2 regions of the Paraburkholderia sp. SUR17 genome follow, and region 2 is predicted to be linked to the other one. Evidence: predicted binding sites of a transcription regulator. Region 2 holds the regulator's gene; the other holds the start of a gene.

Region 1 (8,437 bases), on a different replicon from region 2:
TTTCTCGTCATCCGGACGCAGCGCGAGACGTGGGGCGACCGCTTTCTGCTGACGGGCACACGCCGCGTGTCCGTGGCCGACCGTCCTTACTGGATCACCGTGGCGATTGCCGGCCGTGGCTTCAAGCCCTTCGTTCCCGTGATCTTCGACGAGGTTCGCTTCCATGTCGTACTTCCGCTCGCACTGCTCTCAGGCTTGCTGCTGCTCTTCAACTTCAGCGTGGTGCGAAGCACGCTCAAGCCGCTCGACGAAACCATTGCCGCCGTGGACCGCATCGATCCGGCGCAGATTGCCGCGCGCATCGAGGCTTCCACGCCACTCTGGGAGGTGCAGGCGCTGGTCGGATCGGTGAACCGCATGCTCGACCGGCTTGAGCGGTCAGTGCAAACGCTGCGGGAATTTGCGGGTAACGCGGCGCACGAGTTGCGCACGCCGCTTGCCATCCTGATGCTCGGCATCGGCAATCTGCCGGACGGAGAGACGAAGACGAAGCTCACGCGGGACGCCCAGCGCATGAAGCGGCTCGTGGACCAGATGCTGGACATGGCGCAGGCGAGCACGATAGAAATTGCCGCAGACGACCGCGTCGATCTCAACGCGCTGGCACGCGACGTTTCCACCGATCTGCTGCCGCTTGCTGTGGCACGCGGGCGTTCCATCACCTTTGTCGATGCAGGCGGCGCCACCGTTCGCGGCCACGCGGAAGCCATTGGCCGGGCGCTGCGCAACGTGATCGAGAACGCGCTGGAGCACACGCCGAGAGGAACGGCGGTGGAGGTGGTGAGCGGTCCGGGCCGCTGTTGCTCGGTGCGCGACCACGGGCCTGGTATTCCCGCGGATCAGCGCGCGAGAATTTTTGATCGCTTCTATCGGCTCGACCGCAGCCGTAATGGCGGAGCGGGCCTTGGGCTCGCCATCGCGGCGACGATCATGGAAGCGCACGGCGGCAGGATCGAGGTGGACGACGCGCCCGGTGAGGGCGCGTTGATGCGCCTGCGGTTCTAGCGCCGGTTTGCGTGAGCCGCCATGCGGGCGATGTTCGACACGCTTCGCACGCCGCCGCAAAGCCCTCACGCCTCCTGCGAGTGAACCAGCAGAAGCGGCACGCTGGTGAGCTGCGCCACACGCTGCGCCACGCTGCCGAGCGCCCAGCGCGCCATGCCGCGCCGGCCGTGAGTGCCCATGACCACGAGTTCCGCGTGCCAGTGGTCGGCCGCGCGCACGATGGCGTGGGCGACATCGTCGCCGGCGAGTTCGGTCTTCAGAAGCGCCGTGGTGGCCGACGACGTGGCGCTGCTGAGAATGGGCTCCGCATTGGCCAGCACCGCCTTGCCTTCGTCGATGAACGCGTTTTCGAGCATGTCGATGGGCACGAGGTCGCTCAGGCGCACCGCGCGGTCCACCACGTACACGGCATGCACGTGAGCGTTGCGCGTGGTGAAGCGCATGCCGTAACGCAGCGCCTGCAATGCCACGTGGCTCGCATCGAGCGCAAAGAAGAGGCGTGTGGGCACCTGGCCGGGCTTCACTTCGAAGCGCTCCGGCACGACGAGAATCGGGCACCGCGCGAGTCGCGCAAGCGGCTCGGACACCGTTCCCTCCACCCAGCGCATCACGCCGTGATGCTGGCGCGCGCCCACCACGAGCAGATCCGCCTGCCAGGCGTTCGCTTCGGCCATCAGCGCATCGACCACGCTGCCGCCGTGCTGCGAGAGGTCGATAACCTCGGTTTCGATCGCGGCGTTGCTGGGCGCGAGCAGCGCTTTGGCGTGGCTCAGCGCGTCTGCCGCGTCGCGCCGCAACTCGGCGCGTGCCACGTCGAGCGTGCTGCCGACGAATCCGCCGGTCGGCACGAGCGTGCGCGGGTTCTCCGCCACGCTTACGAGGCGGACCTGGTTCTCGGGCCGCAGCAGGTTTTGCACGTAGGCAAGCGCCTGCTGGGAGGCGGCCGACGCGTCGACGGCGATGAGTACGCGGGTTGGCAGAGCGAAGGGCGTGTCGGTGGAGGTGGCGGCATTCACGGTGGGTGTCCTGCGGAAGGTTGAAGGGAGCGTGTAAGCGATTCTGTAATCCACCCGCCTGCCGTTTCTTGACCACGATCAAGCGCCCTTGGTAACGCGGCCGACCGTGGGGGCGGACATCTCCCGCTTACCTGCCCCTCATGCACGGCTCACATCCGCGCGGCTTGCGCGAGGTGTTCTCGTTGTCGGGTGGGGAGGGGCGCGTTGCCTGCACGGCGGCCGGGAAGGCGCGGTCGCGTACGCGAGCGTGTCGGCGTGCGACAGATACGTTGGGTACGAAGCGGAAGGGATGAGGCGCCTTCGTGCGAGGCCGCCTCGTGCCGCGCAGGCGACGTGAGCGGGAGTGGGGGAACAGAAGGGGATGTCGACTGGTCGGGCGTGTCGAATCAGGGCTCGGGACCCGCGGCCCTGATTCGTTGCGCTCTAGGGCCCCACGCGCAGCACGATGCCGGAGGAGATCTGCACCAGCAGGTAATCGCCACCCACGCCGATCCACGTGTAACCGCGCGGCGGCGGCCCGAGACGGTAGGCGCGCCAGTCGTCGATGACGTACTGGCGGTCGCGGTATTCGGGCGGCAGGCGATCGCCTTTGCGCCAGTGGCCCGGCGCGTAGGCGGACGCGCCCGGACCCTCGGGGCTGTGGCCCGGCGGCATGCGCTCGGGGCCATGCCCCCGGCCGTGACCCTGCTCGCCTTTGCCGTGATCGCCTCTTCCGTGGTCGTCGTGCGGCGGTTGCGCGCTGACGGCCGACGCAGCCAGCATGCCGGTGACGATCAGCGACCCGAGAAACACGCGCGATTTCTTCATGGCTTTCTCCTGTGCGGGGTGGTGATTGCCGGAGTGGCAGAGGCAGGCTAGCACCCGATGCGCCATTGCGCCATCGAACGAGTCAGTGCGGGGTCAGTGCGACCCGCCGCGCATGGACTGCCGCTATCGTCGACAAGCGGCTGCGCTCAAGGGCGCAGCAGATCGAGCCCGGCAAACACGATGACGCCGCTTAGTGCCATGAAGGGCACCGAGTGCCGGCCCAGATAGAGCGTGGCTGCCGCCAGCCAGCTCGCAACGAAAAACGCTCCGATTCGCTTCATGTCGTGTGCGCGCCGTGAAAGGCGCGTTCCCGATAGTGATTGAGGGTGCCGGCGATGCCGATTGTGCGAGGACTTCGCCGCCGTGTGTGGTCCGGCGTTTGCCGTGCTTGCCGGCTCACTCGCGAGGCGCCGTGTGCCGGGGGCTCCCGCGCTGCAGACCGCGTGATGGCGATCGCCCGCCGGAAAAATGCAAATTATAGGGTTTTCCCTTGGCCGACGACGGGCGTGCCGCCAGGCCAGGGACACGGAGCGGCTCATCGGCGTGCGTGGAAGTGTCTCGTGCAACGCCCCGTGTGCGGATTGATTGCGGTCAAGGCTGGCTTTCGTGGCGGCACGATACTTTTTAAAGGACGTCAGTCGGTTTGCTGCGGGCCGTCCGTCGTCCGCGAATTGCCACGAATTGCCGCGATTGCCGCGAGGAGAAACATCATGGTGCCGTCCGCCATGCATACGGCCGTGCAGGCCATCATCAGGGAACACCAGCAGCTCGCCGTGGTGGTCGGTGGCATGCAGCGTTTCATCGAGCTTGTCGATGCCCACGCGCAAACGCCCGACGCCATCGTGTTCCGCGCGATGCTTTACTACATTCGCGAATATCCCGAGCAGATCCATCACCCGAAGGAAGACTGCTATCTGTTCGCGCGGCTGCGCATGCGCACGGCGGATCTCGACGAGATCATCGAGGAACTGGAGCACCAGCACGCGCAAGGCGAAGCGAAGGTGCGCGAACTGGAGCGCGTGTTCACGCGCTACGAACTCGCGGACGAGGCGGCCTTCGCGGCACTGCGCGACAGCGTCTACGAATACGCGCGGTTCTTCGCGGAACACCGCCGCCTCGAAGAAGAACTGATCCTGCCGGCCGCGCTGCGTTTCCTGACCCGCGAAGACTGGATCGAGGTTGACGCCGCGTTCGGCGCCAATCGCGACCCATTCGAAGGCATGAAGACGGAGAGCGACCTCGACCACCTGTTCGAGATGGTGGTGAAGGCTATTCCCGATCTTGGCGGCTGAAGGGCTGCGTCTGCACGTATGGAGCCGCGGCGTGCGGCGTGCGTTTCTTCCGCCCGCCGCCCGTCTTTCACCAACGCATCAAGCCACCGATCAGAAGAACCCCAGCGGCTGCTCGCTGTAGCTCACCAGCAGGTTCTTGGTCTGCTGGTAGTGGTCGAGCATCATCTTGTGCGTCTCGCGGCCGATACCCGACTGCTTGTAGCCGCCGAATGCCGCATGCGCCGGATACGCGTGGTAGCAGTTCGTCCACACGCGGCCCGCCTGGATCGCGCGGCCGAAGCGGTACGCACGCGTGCCGTCGCGCGTCCACACGCCGGCGCCCAGGCCGTACAGCGTGTCGTTGGCAATCTCCAGCGCTTCTTCCTCGGTCTTGAACGTCGTGACGGACACCACCGGCCCGAAGATCTCTTCCTGGAAGATGCGCATGCGGTTGTGGCCGCGGAACACCGTGGGCTTCACGTAGTAGCCCTTCGAGAGTTCGCCCGCGAGCACGTTGCGCTCGCCGCCCGTGAGGCACTGCGCGCCTTCCTGACGGCCCAGGTCGATGTACGAGAGGATCTTTTCCAGCTGCTCCTGCGAGGCCTGCGCGCCGATCATCGTCTTCGGGTCCAGCGGGTGGCCCTGCTGCACGGCGGCCACGCGCTTGAGCGCACGTTCCATGAAGCGGTCGTAGATCTTCTCGTCGATCAGCACGCGCGACGGGCACGTGCAGACCTCGCCCTGGTTCAGCGCGAACATCGCGAAGCCTTCCAGTGCCTTGTCGAAGTAGCCGTCGTCGCGGTCCATCACGTCGGCGAAGAAGATGTTCGGGCTCTTGCCGCCCAGCTCGAGCGTCACCGGAATGATGTTCTCGCTCGCGTACTGCATGATCAGGCGGCCCGTGGTGGTCTCGCCCGTGAAGGCGACCTTCGCGATGCGCTTGCTGGTGGCAAGCGGCTTGCCCGCTTCCAGGCCAAAGCCGTTCACGACGTTGAGCGTGCCCTTGGGCAGGATGTCCTGGATGAGTTCCATGAGGACCAGGATGGAAGCGGGCGTCTGCTCGGCGGGCTTGAGCACGATGCAGTTGCCGGCGGCGAGCGCCGGGGCGATCTTCCAGGCGGCCATCAGGATCGGGAAGTTCCACGGAATGATCTGGCCGACCACGCCGAGGGGCTCGTGGAAGTGATAGGCGACGGTGTCGTGATCGACCTCGCACACGGAGCCTTCCTGGGCGCGGATGCAGCCGGCGAAGTAGCGGAAGTGGTCGATGGCGAGCGGGATGTCGGCGGCCAGGGTTTCGCGCAGGGGCTTGCCGTTGTCGATGGTTTCGGCCACGGCGAGGCGCTGCAGGTTGGCTTCCATGCGGTCGGCGATGCGGTTGAGCACGCTCGCGCGCTCGGCGGGCGAGGCTTTGCCCCAGGCGTCCTTGGCGCGGTGCGCGGCATCGAGCGCGAGTTCGACGTCTTCGGCGCGCGAGCGCGGAATCGAGGTGAACGGCTCGCCGGTGATGGGCGAGACGTTGTCGAAATACTCGCCGCCGACGGGCTTCACCCATTCGCCGCCGATGAAGTTGCCGTACTGCTTCTTGTAGGGGTATTCGGTGGTCAGGAACTGCATTTCCGCGTGGTTCATGATGTCTCTCCTCCATGGATGGGACGGCATCCGTGCCTGCACGTCCGGCAGGTTCCGCACTGAATCCGCACTGAAGCGCGGGAAAACACGGATGCGTTGATCTGATGTGCGCTTCGCGCTGGGCACCCGTTCAGCGAGAACCATGCCATTGCGAGTTTGCGTGGGCCACGTGGGGCGCGTGCAACGCGAGGCGCCGTTCAACACGCGATTGAGCACGCGATCCAACGCTTCATCCCGTTCGTTAGGAACGCCCCCGACTCAAGGGACTGTTCCCTCCGGCAACACACGCGGCGTGCGGCTGTACCAGACTGCAACACCTCGAACGCGCGACCTGCGTTCCGCATCGCCCAACGTTTCGCGCTTCATCCCCTGCCACGCAAGGCAAATCGCTAAAGAAGGCTTGAGGCAGATCAATGGCATGCGACTTGCAAAAAGCGGCGCGCTGCCATTGACGCTCACCGGACGATGGCGCCGCAACCGGGCATCGCCCTCGATAAATCGACAGGAGACAAGGATGAAAGCACGTTTAGCAACGGCTACGCGGCCCACGGCGCTCGCCCTGGGCGTCGCGCTGGCCGCGAGTCTCGGCCTGGCCGCCATTGCCGCCACGGCCGCGAATGCCGACGAGTATCCGGCCGTGACCTACGACCGCCTCGCGTCGGCGCAAGACGATCCCGGTTGGCTCACCTACTACCGCACCTATAACGGTCACGCGCATTCGCCGCTCAAGCAGATCGACACGTCCAACGTGAAGACGCTCAAGCAGGCGTGGACCTACAAGTTTCCCGCCGAACTGCAACAGGGCTTCGAAGCAACGCCCATCGTCAACGGCAACTATCTGTTCGTGACCACGCCGAAAGACAACGTCTACGCGTTCGACGCCACTACCGGCAAGCAGCTCTGGAAATACGAGCCGAAGCTGGGCGCCGAGTCGTTCAAGACGGCGTGCTGCGACGTCGTGAATCGCGGCGTGGCGCTCTACGGCAAGAACGTCTACGTCGCGATGCTGAGCGGCGAAGTGGCGGCGCTGGATGCGCAGACGGGCGCGCTCGTCTGGAAGAAGTCGATGTTCGAGCCGGGTCTCGGCTACGCGTTCTCGCTTGCGCCGCTCGCCATCGACGGCGCGCTCGTGGTGGGCAGCGCAGGCGGCGAGTACGGCGCGCGCGGCTTCATCGCGGCGCTGAGCCCCGACGACGGCAAGGTGCTCTGGAAGCGCTTCACGATACCCGGCGCGAGCGAGAAGAACGGCAACACGTGGCCCGACGGCATGCAGGAACACGGCGGCGCGCCGGCCTGGCTCACGGGCACGTACGACGCCGATTCGCGCACGCTCTACTGGGGCGTGGGCAATCCGGGGCCGTGGCTCGCGGATCTGCGTCCCGGCGACAACCTCTACTCCGACTCGCTGCTCGCGCTCGACCCGAAGACCGGCGACCTCAAGTGGCACTACCAGTACACGCGCCACGACACGTGGGACTACGACGGCGTGAACACGCCCGTGCTCGCGAAGATCAAGTACGAGGGCAAGGACTACGACGCGATCATCCACGCGGACCGCAACGGCTACTTCGATGCCATCGACCGCGGCACCGGCAAGCTGATCTACGCGAAGGCCTTCGTGAAGGCGACCTCGGTGACGGGCTACACGCCGGAGGGCGCGCCCGTGCAGGATCAGTCGAAGTACCCGAAGGTGGGCACGACGATCGAAACCTGTCCGAGCTTCCTGGGCGGCAAGAACTGGTGGTCGCTCTCGTACGACCCTGAGCGCCATCTCGCGATCGTGCCCGCGCTGCATGCGTGCATGACGCTCTCGGGCAAGTCGGTGAACTTCATGGAAGGGCTGCCGTATCTCGGCGAAGGCTTCGAGATCAAGCCTGAGCCGGGCAGCAAGGGCTTCGGCGAGTTGCAGGCCATCGACGTGAACACCGGCAAGAAGGTGTGGAGCCACTGGAGCAAGCTGCCGTGGAACGGCGGCGTGGCGACGACGGCGAGCGGCATCGCGTTCAGCGGCGCGCTGGACGGCCACCTCTACGCGTTCGACGAAGCCACGGGCAAGGTGCTGTGGCAGAGCCCGAAACTCGCGAGCGGCATCGTCTCGCAGCCTGCGGTGTTCGAGTCGGGCGGCAAGGAGTACGTCGCGGTGCTCGCGGGCTACGGCGGTGCCAACCCGATCTGGGGCGGCCCGATGGCCAAGGCCGCGGAGAAGGTACCGCGCGGCGGCACGCTCTACGTCTTCGCGCTCGGCGGCGCGTGATCTAACCCGGCGCAGTGCGACGCGGCGGCTTTGGTCCGCCGTGCGCGCGGCTGCGCCGGTGCTTACCGGAAAGTACTCTCATGAATACCCGACTTCATTGCCTGGCTTCGCTGGCTTTCACGAGTGCGCTGCTCGCAGGCACCGCACTTTCGTCCGCCGATGCCTTCGCCGGCGTGCGCGTCTGCACGTTTCCCGGCAGCCCCTCGGCGCCGCTCGATCGCGCCGTCGCACGCGAAGCCTTCAAGGCCGCACACATCGAGGCCACCGTGCTCGAAGGCGCATTCGGCGCAACCGACGACGACGGCGTCTCGCTCAAGGAACTCAACGCGGCGCTTGCGCGGCACTGCGACGTGATTGCGGGCTTCCCGCGCTCCACGGCGGCGGACGCTTCCGACAGCAAGCTCAAGTTCTCGCGCGGCTATCTGCGCTCGGGCTACGTGAGCGTGACCACC
Region 2 (8,437 bases):
GCTTCCGTGTTCAACGCCTCCATGTCGAATCCGAGCACATGACGTTTGAAGCCCGCTTCGCTCCATACCTGCTGCAGGTTGTTGGTGCCGTTCTGGAAGGGACCGCCTCCCCAGTACCACGGCCCCTTTCCGGTGAAGCCATCGCTGGTGCATTCGGGAGCCCACGCATCGACGCCGCGTGGATTGCGAAGGGGAATACGCCAGTTCCGTTCGGTACCCGAAGCCGCGCTGTAACCCCAGTAGAAGCGGATCACGGGCGAATGTCCGCGCTTTGTCGGATCGAGCTGGCGTGGAATGGGGCGACCATCGGAGTCCGCAGTGATATAGGCATTCGCCTTTAGCTTCGTTTCTTCTGTTCGGTGCAGACGATCATTCAGGCCGGCACACAACGCCTGTTCCGCCGCGTCATACCACTCGCCCGTGGAATTGACGCCATGCACGAAGATGATGACGCCCGGCATGTGCGGCGGTATCCGGCACTCGGCGCGTACCTCGAAGCTCGACGGCGTGTGATAGGACTCCCAGTACGGCCGCCCCAGGTGATCGCGCTGCATGGGCACGACGCGCGTGGCGGTTGAATGCCGGTAGGGCTTCGGCGCATCGGCACTGTCTGCCGCGCTATCGGGCGGGTTGGTCTTGTCGTTCATGAATCAGACTTCCTTGTGATTCAGCAGGGTGAGCTTGAGTCCCTGGGCAACGTCCTTGCGGCTCAGCGAGGTCTCGCCCTGTTCGCCGGTGACGCCCTCAACGATCTGCCCATCGGCAAGCTCGATCCTGTAGGGGCGGTTCGCGACAGGGCGGCCCGTGATGCCGTCGCTCAGGATGAACCGCTCGTCGTTTGCGATATCCATCTGCCCAAACTTCGGCACCGGCAGCGACAGCGCCCCCGGCCCCTGCTTGCTGATGTCCGGCACCTTCAGGATCAGGCTGCCCGCCCCGCCGATCTCCACGTGGTCGCCGTGCACCTTGATATAGGCCGTGCCGCCGCCGCTCAGTACGACACCGTTGGCCGCATTGACCGTAGCCGTGCCGTCCGCGCTCGTGATCTGCACGTTCTTCTGCGCCACCAGTTCCATCGCGTCGGACTGCGCCTGTATCTGCACCTTCCCGCGCGCCGCGAACATCCTGATGCCGAGCCGGTGCGCGAACAGCGACAGCTCTTCGCCCGCCGCAACCGCCACGTTGCGCAGCGCCGTGACGTTGAACCGTGAATCGCTACGCGACAGGTCGTGCCGGGGATGGGTGAACCGGATCGTGTACTTCGTCGGTTCGCCGATGCCGCGCTCGCCGTCGAACGCGTAGACGTCCGCGAGCGCTGCGGCTGGTGTGCCCTTCAGGTCCAGGCTGTAGAACGGGTGGATGTTGATGCCCGCGCGTGCGGCGGCATCGGAATACGCTGTTGCAGGAGTCAACGGTGCTCTCCCTGTCCGGCAGGAAATGAATGACAGATCAGCTGCCAGTCATACCGGAGCAGGTGCGGGGGTGTCTATGGCCGCTAACCATCTTTGACAAAGACGGTGCCCGTTGCATCGGACGGCGCGCCATCGGGACGCATGGTCCGTTCGCGGGGAAAGGCGAAAGACGGCCTGGGCTCCCTCGCAGCCCCCTGCGTCAGCGCGGGGCCTCGCGGTCAGCCAGGTCGCAGGCCAACCGTATCAGGTCCGCGCGTGCCGCCTGAATCTGCTCATGCAGTTCATCCGTTGAGAGGGAGGCCTCGTCAGGCGCAGCCGGACTGGCCGGAATGCCGGGGATGGGTAGCCCTCTCTTTTGATTTGTATGGGTCGTAACCGAGTCGCTTCGCGAAGCGACGGCGGCGCCGAGCGTTCGGCCCCACGTCGCGGCTCAAGTTAACGACCGATTCGTCTGAGGCTTTAATCAACCTAATCAACCGCCAAAGCCGTGGAGGCCCACCCTGCTCACATCTGCCAGAACGCGGCCCCATCAGCCGCGTTCCACGCACCATCCGCCGTCCTGCACACACTCAACGACTCGCCTCAGCCTCCGCGTCATACCGCACCACCAGCACCGGCCTGTCCACGGTCCTGAGCACGGCCTCGGCCACGCTGCCCAGCAGCAGGCGCCGCAAGCCGTGCAGCCCGCGCGTGCCCATCACGATCAGGTCCGCCTCGGTTTCATCCGCGGCGCGGCGCAGCACCGTGGCCACGTCTTCGCCGTAGGCGTCCACGGCGCGTGCCGTGCCCTGCACCTTCTGCTGGCGGAAGCGTTCTTCGGCGTCCTCGAGCGCGGCCGTTGCCGAGCCCCCGCGCGTGTCCGCCGGCACGTCCTCGGCGAACGGCGTGTTGACGTCCACGAGTTGCGCGTGGTGTTCCGCCACATAGACGGCCGCCACCACGGCCCCGCTCGCCTGAGCAATCTTTACGGCCTCGTCCAGCGCCCGCCGCGCGCTGCGGCTGCCGTCGATCGCTACCAGAATCCGCTTGTACATCTTGCCTCCCGGGCCAGGCCCTTGACGTTGAATGCAGAGGGCGCGTCGCATCTCCCATCACGACGCGATGATGCGCAGTGCGCTTAACGAGCAGTCTGGCGATGGGGCCGGCCGCGTCGTTGACGAGGATCAAGCGGCAAGAGGGGTCAAGGCCCTCGCGTGCAGCCCGCAACGAACCAGAACAGAAATGCGGCAGATATGCATTCCCTATGCATCCGCTTTCCGGCAGACCGCCGGCGCGCCCCCGCGCAAAGTGCGCCAGAAGCCTGCGAAAAGCCGCCCGATCTCCCGCTGACCGGCGCGGGGCGGCCTTCGGACTGGCGCAAGCCGTGTAAAACAGTCACAATTCGCTCACAATTTCCTTGATCGAAGCGGGTATTGCATTCGCAAACCCGCGAAGACGTACATTCACACCGCATCCAGACATGAGACTGCGTCCCTATGAGCTCGATACGGCGGGAATCACATGACCGCTAGTCCCCAATCCGCCGGCCCCGCGGCGGCCAGAAACGGCCCGCGGTTGTCGCGGCAACCCATGCTGGCAGCCACCGTGGCACTCGTGGCGGGGCTGCTCGCTACGCTCGCGACCTTGTGGGTCGTGCAGCAGGAACTCTCGCATGCCGGAGAAACGCGCTTCGAGCAGCGCACGACGCGCGTCACCGCAGTCCTTCAGCAGAAACTCGCAGCCAGCGCCGCCGTGCTGAACGGCGCACGCGGGCTGATGGGTGCCGTCCCGGCGCCCACGTCGGCCGCATGGCGCGAATATGTCAACCGGCTCGATCTCGAGGGCGGCCGCTCGCCCGTACGCGTGCTGGGCTACGCCGACGTGCGCGGCCGCACCTTCCCCGGCGCCGCGTCCGAAGCATCCGCGCCCCTCACGGCTACGCTCGTCGCCCCCGCGGCCGAAGACGCCCCGGCTTTCGCGCTGCCCAATACGCCTGACAGCCGCGTCGCGCTTTCGCGCGCGGTGGAATCGGCGCAGGTAGCGCTGGCCGCGCCTGGCCCCGGCCAAGGGCCGCAGGACAACGCCGACGAGCGCCCCCCGCTGTGGCTCTATCTGGCGGTGTACGGCACCCCGGCCACGCCGGCAACGGCCACGGACCGGCAGGCCCACCTCGCCGGCATCCTGTTCGCCCGGCTCGACCCCGACCGCCTGTTCGACCCCGCCCGCTTCGGCGAGCGCGGCCTCGACCTGCAGGTCTACACGGGCCAGGCGTCCGCGCCCGTCTTCGCGACCGCGAGCGGCGACGAAGAGAACACGTCGTCCACGAACGCGCTGCATCGCTCCACCGTGCTCTCGTTCGGCGGCACGACGTTTACGCTGGCCTGGTCGGCGGCCGGCAGTGCGGCTGCGGCCGCCAACGCCAGCGTGGAGACGACGGTAGCGGTGGCCGGCGTGGTCGCTTCGCTCGTGCTCGCAGCGCTCGTCCTCGTGCTCGCGCGCCTCTATGCCGACTCGCGCAAGGTGGCGGGCGAATCGCGCACCCAGTCGACGCTCAACGAGGCCCGCATGATGGGCATCATTCGCTCGTCGATGGAGGCCATCATCACTATCGACGAATCGCAGCGCATAGTGATCTTCAATCCCGCGGCGGAACGCGTGTTCGGTTGTTCCGCGATGGACGCCATCGGCGCCCCGCTGGCGCGCTTTCTGCCCGAGCGGTTCCGCGAAGGCCATGCGCGGCACGTCGAGCAGTTCGGCGTGACAGGCGTCTCCGACCGTCAGATGGGCCGCCAGCGCGTGCTGTATGGCCTGCGCGCGAACGGCGAGGAATTCCCCATCGAAGCCTCGATCTCGCAGATCCGCGACGCCACCGGCAAGCTCTATACGGTGATGCTGCGCGACGTGACCGAGCGCGTGCGCGCTGAAAACGATCTCAAGCAGTCGCGCGAGGAATTGCGCGAACTCTCCGCCAACCTCCAAAACGTGCGCGAAGAGGAAAAGACCCGCATCGCGCGCGAGTTGCACGACGATCTGGGCCAGCAGCTCACCGCCCTGAAAATGGATCTCTCCGCGCTGGAACACATGGTGGGGCCCGATTCCGGCGCAAGCACCGACACGCTGGAGCAGCTTCGCAGCATGCGGCGGCTCATCGACGCCACCGTGGCTTCCGTGCGCCGCATTGCCGCCGACCTGCGTCCCGTGATGCTCGACGACCTGGGCCTGTTGCCCGCCATCGACTGGCTCGCGGGCGACTTCACACACCGCTACGGCATCGAGGTGGACCGGCGCATCGCCCCCGGCGACACGAATTTCTCGCGCACGAGCGCGACCACGCTCTTTCGCATCGTCCAGGAAGCCCTCACCAATGTCGCCAAGCATGCCGAGGCCACGCGCGTGGAACTCATGCTGCGCGTGGAGGGCAACTTCTGCGTGCTGCGCGTGAGCGATAACGGACGCGGCAGCCACCCTGCCGGCGCAGACGGCGCCAACGCCCCGGGCAGTACCCACTTTGCGAATGGGACGAACGGTCGCGCCGGCAAGTCGTTCGGTATCATCGGCATTCGCGAGCGCGCCCATATGCTGGGCGGCTCGGTTGCGATCGACACGGCCGACGGCAAGGGCTTCGCCCTCACCGTCACCTTCCCTCGCGAGGCCGTGCAACAGGAAGAGACACTTTCATGATCAAGGTACTGATCGCCGACGACCATACGCTGGTACGCGACGGGCTGCGCCATATCCTGCAGAACGCCAGCGGCTTCGAGGTGGCCGGCGAAGCGTGGGACGGCGCGACGACGATTGCGCTCACACGCTCCACCGAAGCGCAGGTGCTCGTGCTCGACCTTTCCATGCCGGGGCGCAACGGCGTCGAACTGATCCGGCAGATCAAGGACGAGAAACCGAATCTGCGCATTCTCGTGCTCACCATGCATGCCGAGCAGCAATACGCGGTGCGTGCGTTCAAGGCGGGTGCGTCGGGCTATCTCACGAAGGAAAGTGCCAGCACGGAGCTTGTTTCCGCGGTGACGAAGGTGGCCGCGGGCGGTGTCTACGTGAGCCTCGCCATGGCCGAGCGCTTCGCGCAGAGCCTCAACGAGCCCGCGGACACGCTGCCGCACCAGCGCCTCTCCGACCGCGAGTTCGACGTGTTCCGCCGCATCGCGGCGGGCCAGAGCATCTCCGAAATCGCGCAGGAGCTATGCGTGAGCGCGAAGACCGTGAGCACCTATAAAACGCGCATTCTCGAAAAGATGCAGATGCCGCACGAAGCCGCGCTGGTGCGCTATGCGATGCGGCACAAGCTGTTCGACGACAACGACGAAGTCTGACGAAAACCGCAAGGCGCGAAGGTATGCCCTGCGTCGTCGCTTTGCGTTCTGCTGCCCACTCTCCTGCCGTTGCGCGGGCAACCTGTTCCGGTTCGTTTCACGCTCGCCTGCGCAACGCTCCTCAAGGCGCTCATAAAAGCGCTGATTAAAAGACCGACTAGAAAGACCGACTAAAAAGATCGACCAAAGCGCTGATGAATCGCGCATGAAGCGCAGTAAAGCGCGAGCCAGCCGAACGGCGGCATATCGCCGCATTCAAGGCCTCACAGGGCACACCGGCCGCCCGGCAAACACCCCGCCCGCTGTAGGAATCGACCTACACGCATTCCTTCCGCCCTACTGAAAGTTCAACCGTCGCCGATTTAAATTCCGTGAATCGCAGACCATACTTGCACCCATGAAATCAGAACGGTCCGCCAAGCTGAAAGTCTTCCTCGCGGAAGACTCGGTACCGGTGAGACGAAGAATCTCGCTCTCGCTCGGCAGGATCGACGGAGTGTGCGTGGTGGGAGAAGCGGAAGACGTATCCGCCGCGCTCGAAGGAATTGCAACATCCTGCCCGGATCTCGTGATCGCCGATCTACGGCTCGCGCAAGGCAACGGCCTCCAACTGATTGAAGCCGTTACCGCAGCGAACCAGCCTGTGGTCACGATGATGTTGACGAATCACGCAGGTCCGGCATTTCGCGAAGCAAGCCTCGCGGCGGGAGCGCAGTACTTCTTCGACAAGACAGCCGAATTCGAAGAAGCCCGCAGCGCCGTTGAAGCAATTGCCCGCACGCATCGCACGCGTGCTGTCGCCTAGGAGATTGACATGTATTCGAGTACCGCCTGCGACGTAGCTGTTTCGTCTGGCTCGCCCCACACCGGCTATCAGACGTACCCGATTGCCCCTGTCGACGCACCGGCCGATACGCGTGCCGACACCGCCAAGCGCGCCGTGACGCGCTGCTCCACCTGCTCGATGCGCGCCATCTGCCTGCCGCCCAGCCTGACCACGGCGGAGCTCGAACGGCTCGACTCGATCATCTGCACCACGCGCAACGTGCGCCGCGGCGAAGCGCTGTATCGCGGCAACGATGCGTTCCAGAGCATCTACGCGGTGCGCGTCGGTTCGTTCAAGACCGTGGTGATTCATCGCGATGGCCGCGAGCAGGTCACGGGCTTCCAGATTGCCGGCGATGCGATGGGCCTCGACGGTGTCTACGCGGGCCGCCACAGCTGCGACGCCGTCGCGCTGGAAGACAGCCAGGTCTGCATCATTCCCTTCGGCCTGCTCGAAGTGGTGTGCCGCGAAGTGAAGTCGATGCAGCATCACGTGCACCAGATGATGAGCGGCGAGATCGTCCGCGAGTCGGGCCTCATGATGCTGCTGGGCACGATGAGCGCGGAGCAACGCCTCGCCACGTTCCTGCTGAATCTGTCGAGCCGCTTCAAGTCGCGTGGCTACTCGGCCTCCGAATTCCACCTGCGCATGACGCGCGAAGAAATTGGCTGCTACCTGGGCATGAAGCTCGAAACGGTCAGCCGGATGTTCTCGAAGTTCCAGCGCGAGAAGCTCGTCGATACGCACGGCAAGCAGATCCGCATCACGAATATGGAAGGACTGGCCCGCGTGTGAGCGTTGCACGCGGCAGTACGCAGCATGTCTGTTGGCCGCGCATGACAGTGCGGCCAATGTTGAGGACGTAAGGTTAGCCGGATGGTTCCGGCGAATGAGTGGGTGCAAGTGCCTCGAAAGAGGTGTGTGCTTTGACGGCGCAGCAATGCGCCGTCTTTTTTTTGGGCTGTTTGATTTTGTCGGCCGCGATTTGCGCGATGCGCCGTATCGCCGGCCACCATCACCCCCGCCCAATCACTCGCCGCTTGCCGCGTGAAACCCGAGGTATTCGTGCAGGTCGGGCAAGGCGTCCGGTGCGCGTGCCTCTGCATCGACGGAAGCCAACGTGTCACGTGTGCTGCGACGGTTCGAAATCAAGATCCACGATGCCGGGTTCGCATCTTCGCCAACGACTTCGTCCTCGCGCATTGCCGCAGCGATTGCATTCGCCATCGGCTCGCGCCCCGGCGCGATCACCACAAAGCCCTCGTTCGCCAACGCCGCCGTGCGCACGCCCAGCACGTCGCAGAGTTTGCGTTTGGCTCCGACGTCGTGGATATCGGCCTCGCGGAAAGCCTCGATAGTCGCCACGAGCGACGGGTCCGCATAACGCCCCGCCACTTCGAGCACGGGATGACGTTCATCCCATGCCTCGGGCGGACACAGTTTGGCGGCCGGCTGAAGCTCGATGAACGGATTGATCTCCGCCGGATAAATGCGACACACGCGCGGCCGGCGATCGTACGCACCGCAGCGCAGGTCGGCTTGCAAATGCGGGCACGGCCCGTCGAACGCGGCCACGACGGTCACGATTACGCGTAACGGCAGCGTGCCGCTCATCGCCGGGAAGGAACGCCTGAACTTGTAGGCCGCGAGGCGATCGTCGGCGGCCGGCTCGACGGGCCACGGAATCGCGTCGCAGAGCAACTGCGTTTCTCCGCCGTCGCGCAGCCAGCCCGCCGCTTCGGCAAGGCTCAACGGAAGACGCAGATCCCGGCAGCAGCGGCCGCACATCGTGCAGGAGAAATGTGAGGGCATGGCGGTCCAATTCGGGAATGACAGGCGGGCAGGGCTCTGGCGCGAAGCGTACTACGTGTGGCGGGATCGCGCTGCCGGCAGGA

What was found. Region 2 encodes FNR, which switches genes on or off when oxygen is low (the NO sensors DNR and NnrR bind a similar motif). Its sites were predicted from a motif close to TTGATNNNNATCAA; they were not measured.
Region 1: a site for FNR is predicted at 2,090-2,103, ahead of P2869_RS03030 (universal stress protein). Genes of this name have one in related genera too.

Annotation. Positions count from the first base shown of each region.
Region 1 covers NZ_CP120508.1:663,891-672,327, forward strand. The annotation lists gene P2869_RS03025 (ATP-binding protein) at 1-1,005, shown strand, start outside; gene P2869_RS03030 (universal stress protein) at 1,071-2,021, opposite strand; gene P2869_RS03035 (RcnB family protein) at 2,445-2,828, opposite strand; gene P2869_RS03040 (hypothetical protein) at 2,975-3,109, opposite strand; gene P2869_RS03045 (hemerythrin domain-containing protein) at 3,539-4,120, shown strand; gene adh (aldehyde dehydrogenase) at 4,211-5,731, opposite strand; gene P2869_RS03055 (methanol/ethanol family PQQ-dependent dehydrogenase) at 6,246-7,985, shown strand; gene P2869_RS03060 (c-type cytochrome) at 8,066-8,437, shown strand, end outside.
Region 2 covers NZ_CP120509.1:1,625,229-1,633,665, forward strand. The annotation lists gene P2869_RS24620 (DUF3274 domain-containing protein) at 1-647, opposite strand, end outside; gene P2869_RS24625 (DUF2345 domain-containing protein) at 651-1,412, opposite strand; gene P2869_RS24630 (universal stress protein) at 1,982-2,446, opposite strand; gene P2869_RS24635 (PAS domain S-box protein) at 2,982-5,072, shown strand; gene P2869_RS24640 (response regulator transcription factor) at 5,069-5,716, shown strand; gene P2869_RS24645 (response regulator transcription factor) at 6,114-6,521, shown strand; gene fnr (fumarate/nitrate reduction transcriptional regulator Fnr) at 6,531-7,337, shown strand; gene P2869_RS24655 (YkgJ family cysteine cluster protein) at 7,572-8,354, opposite strand.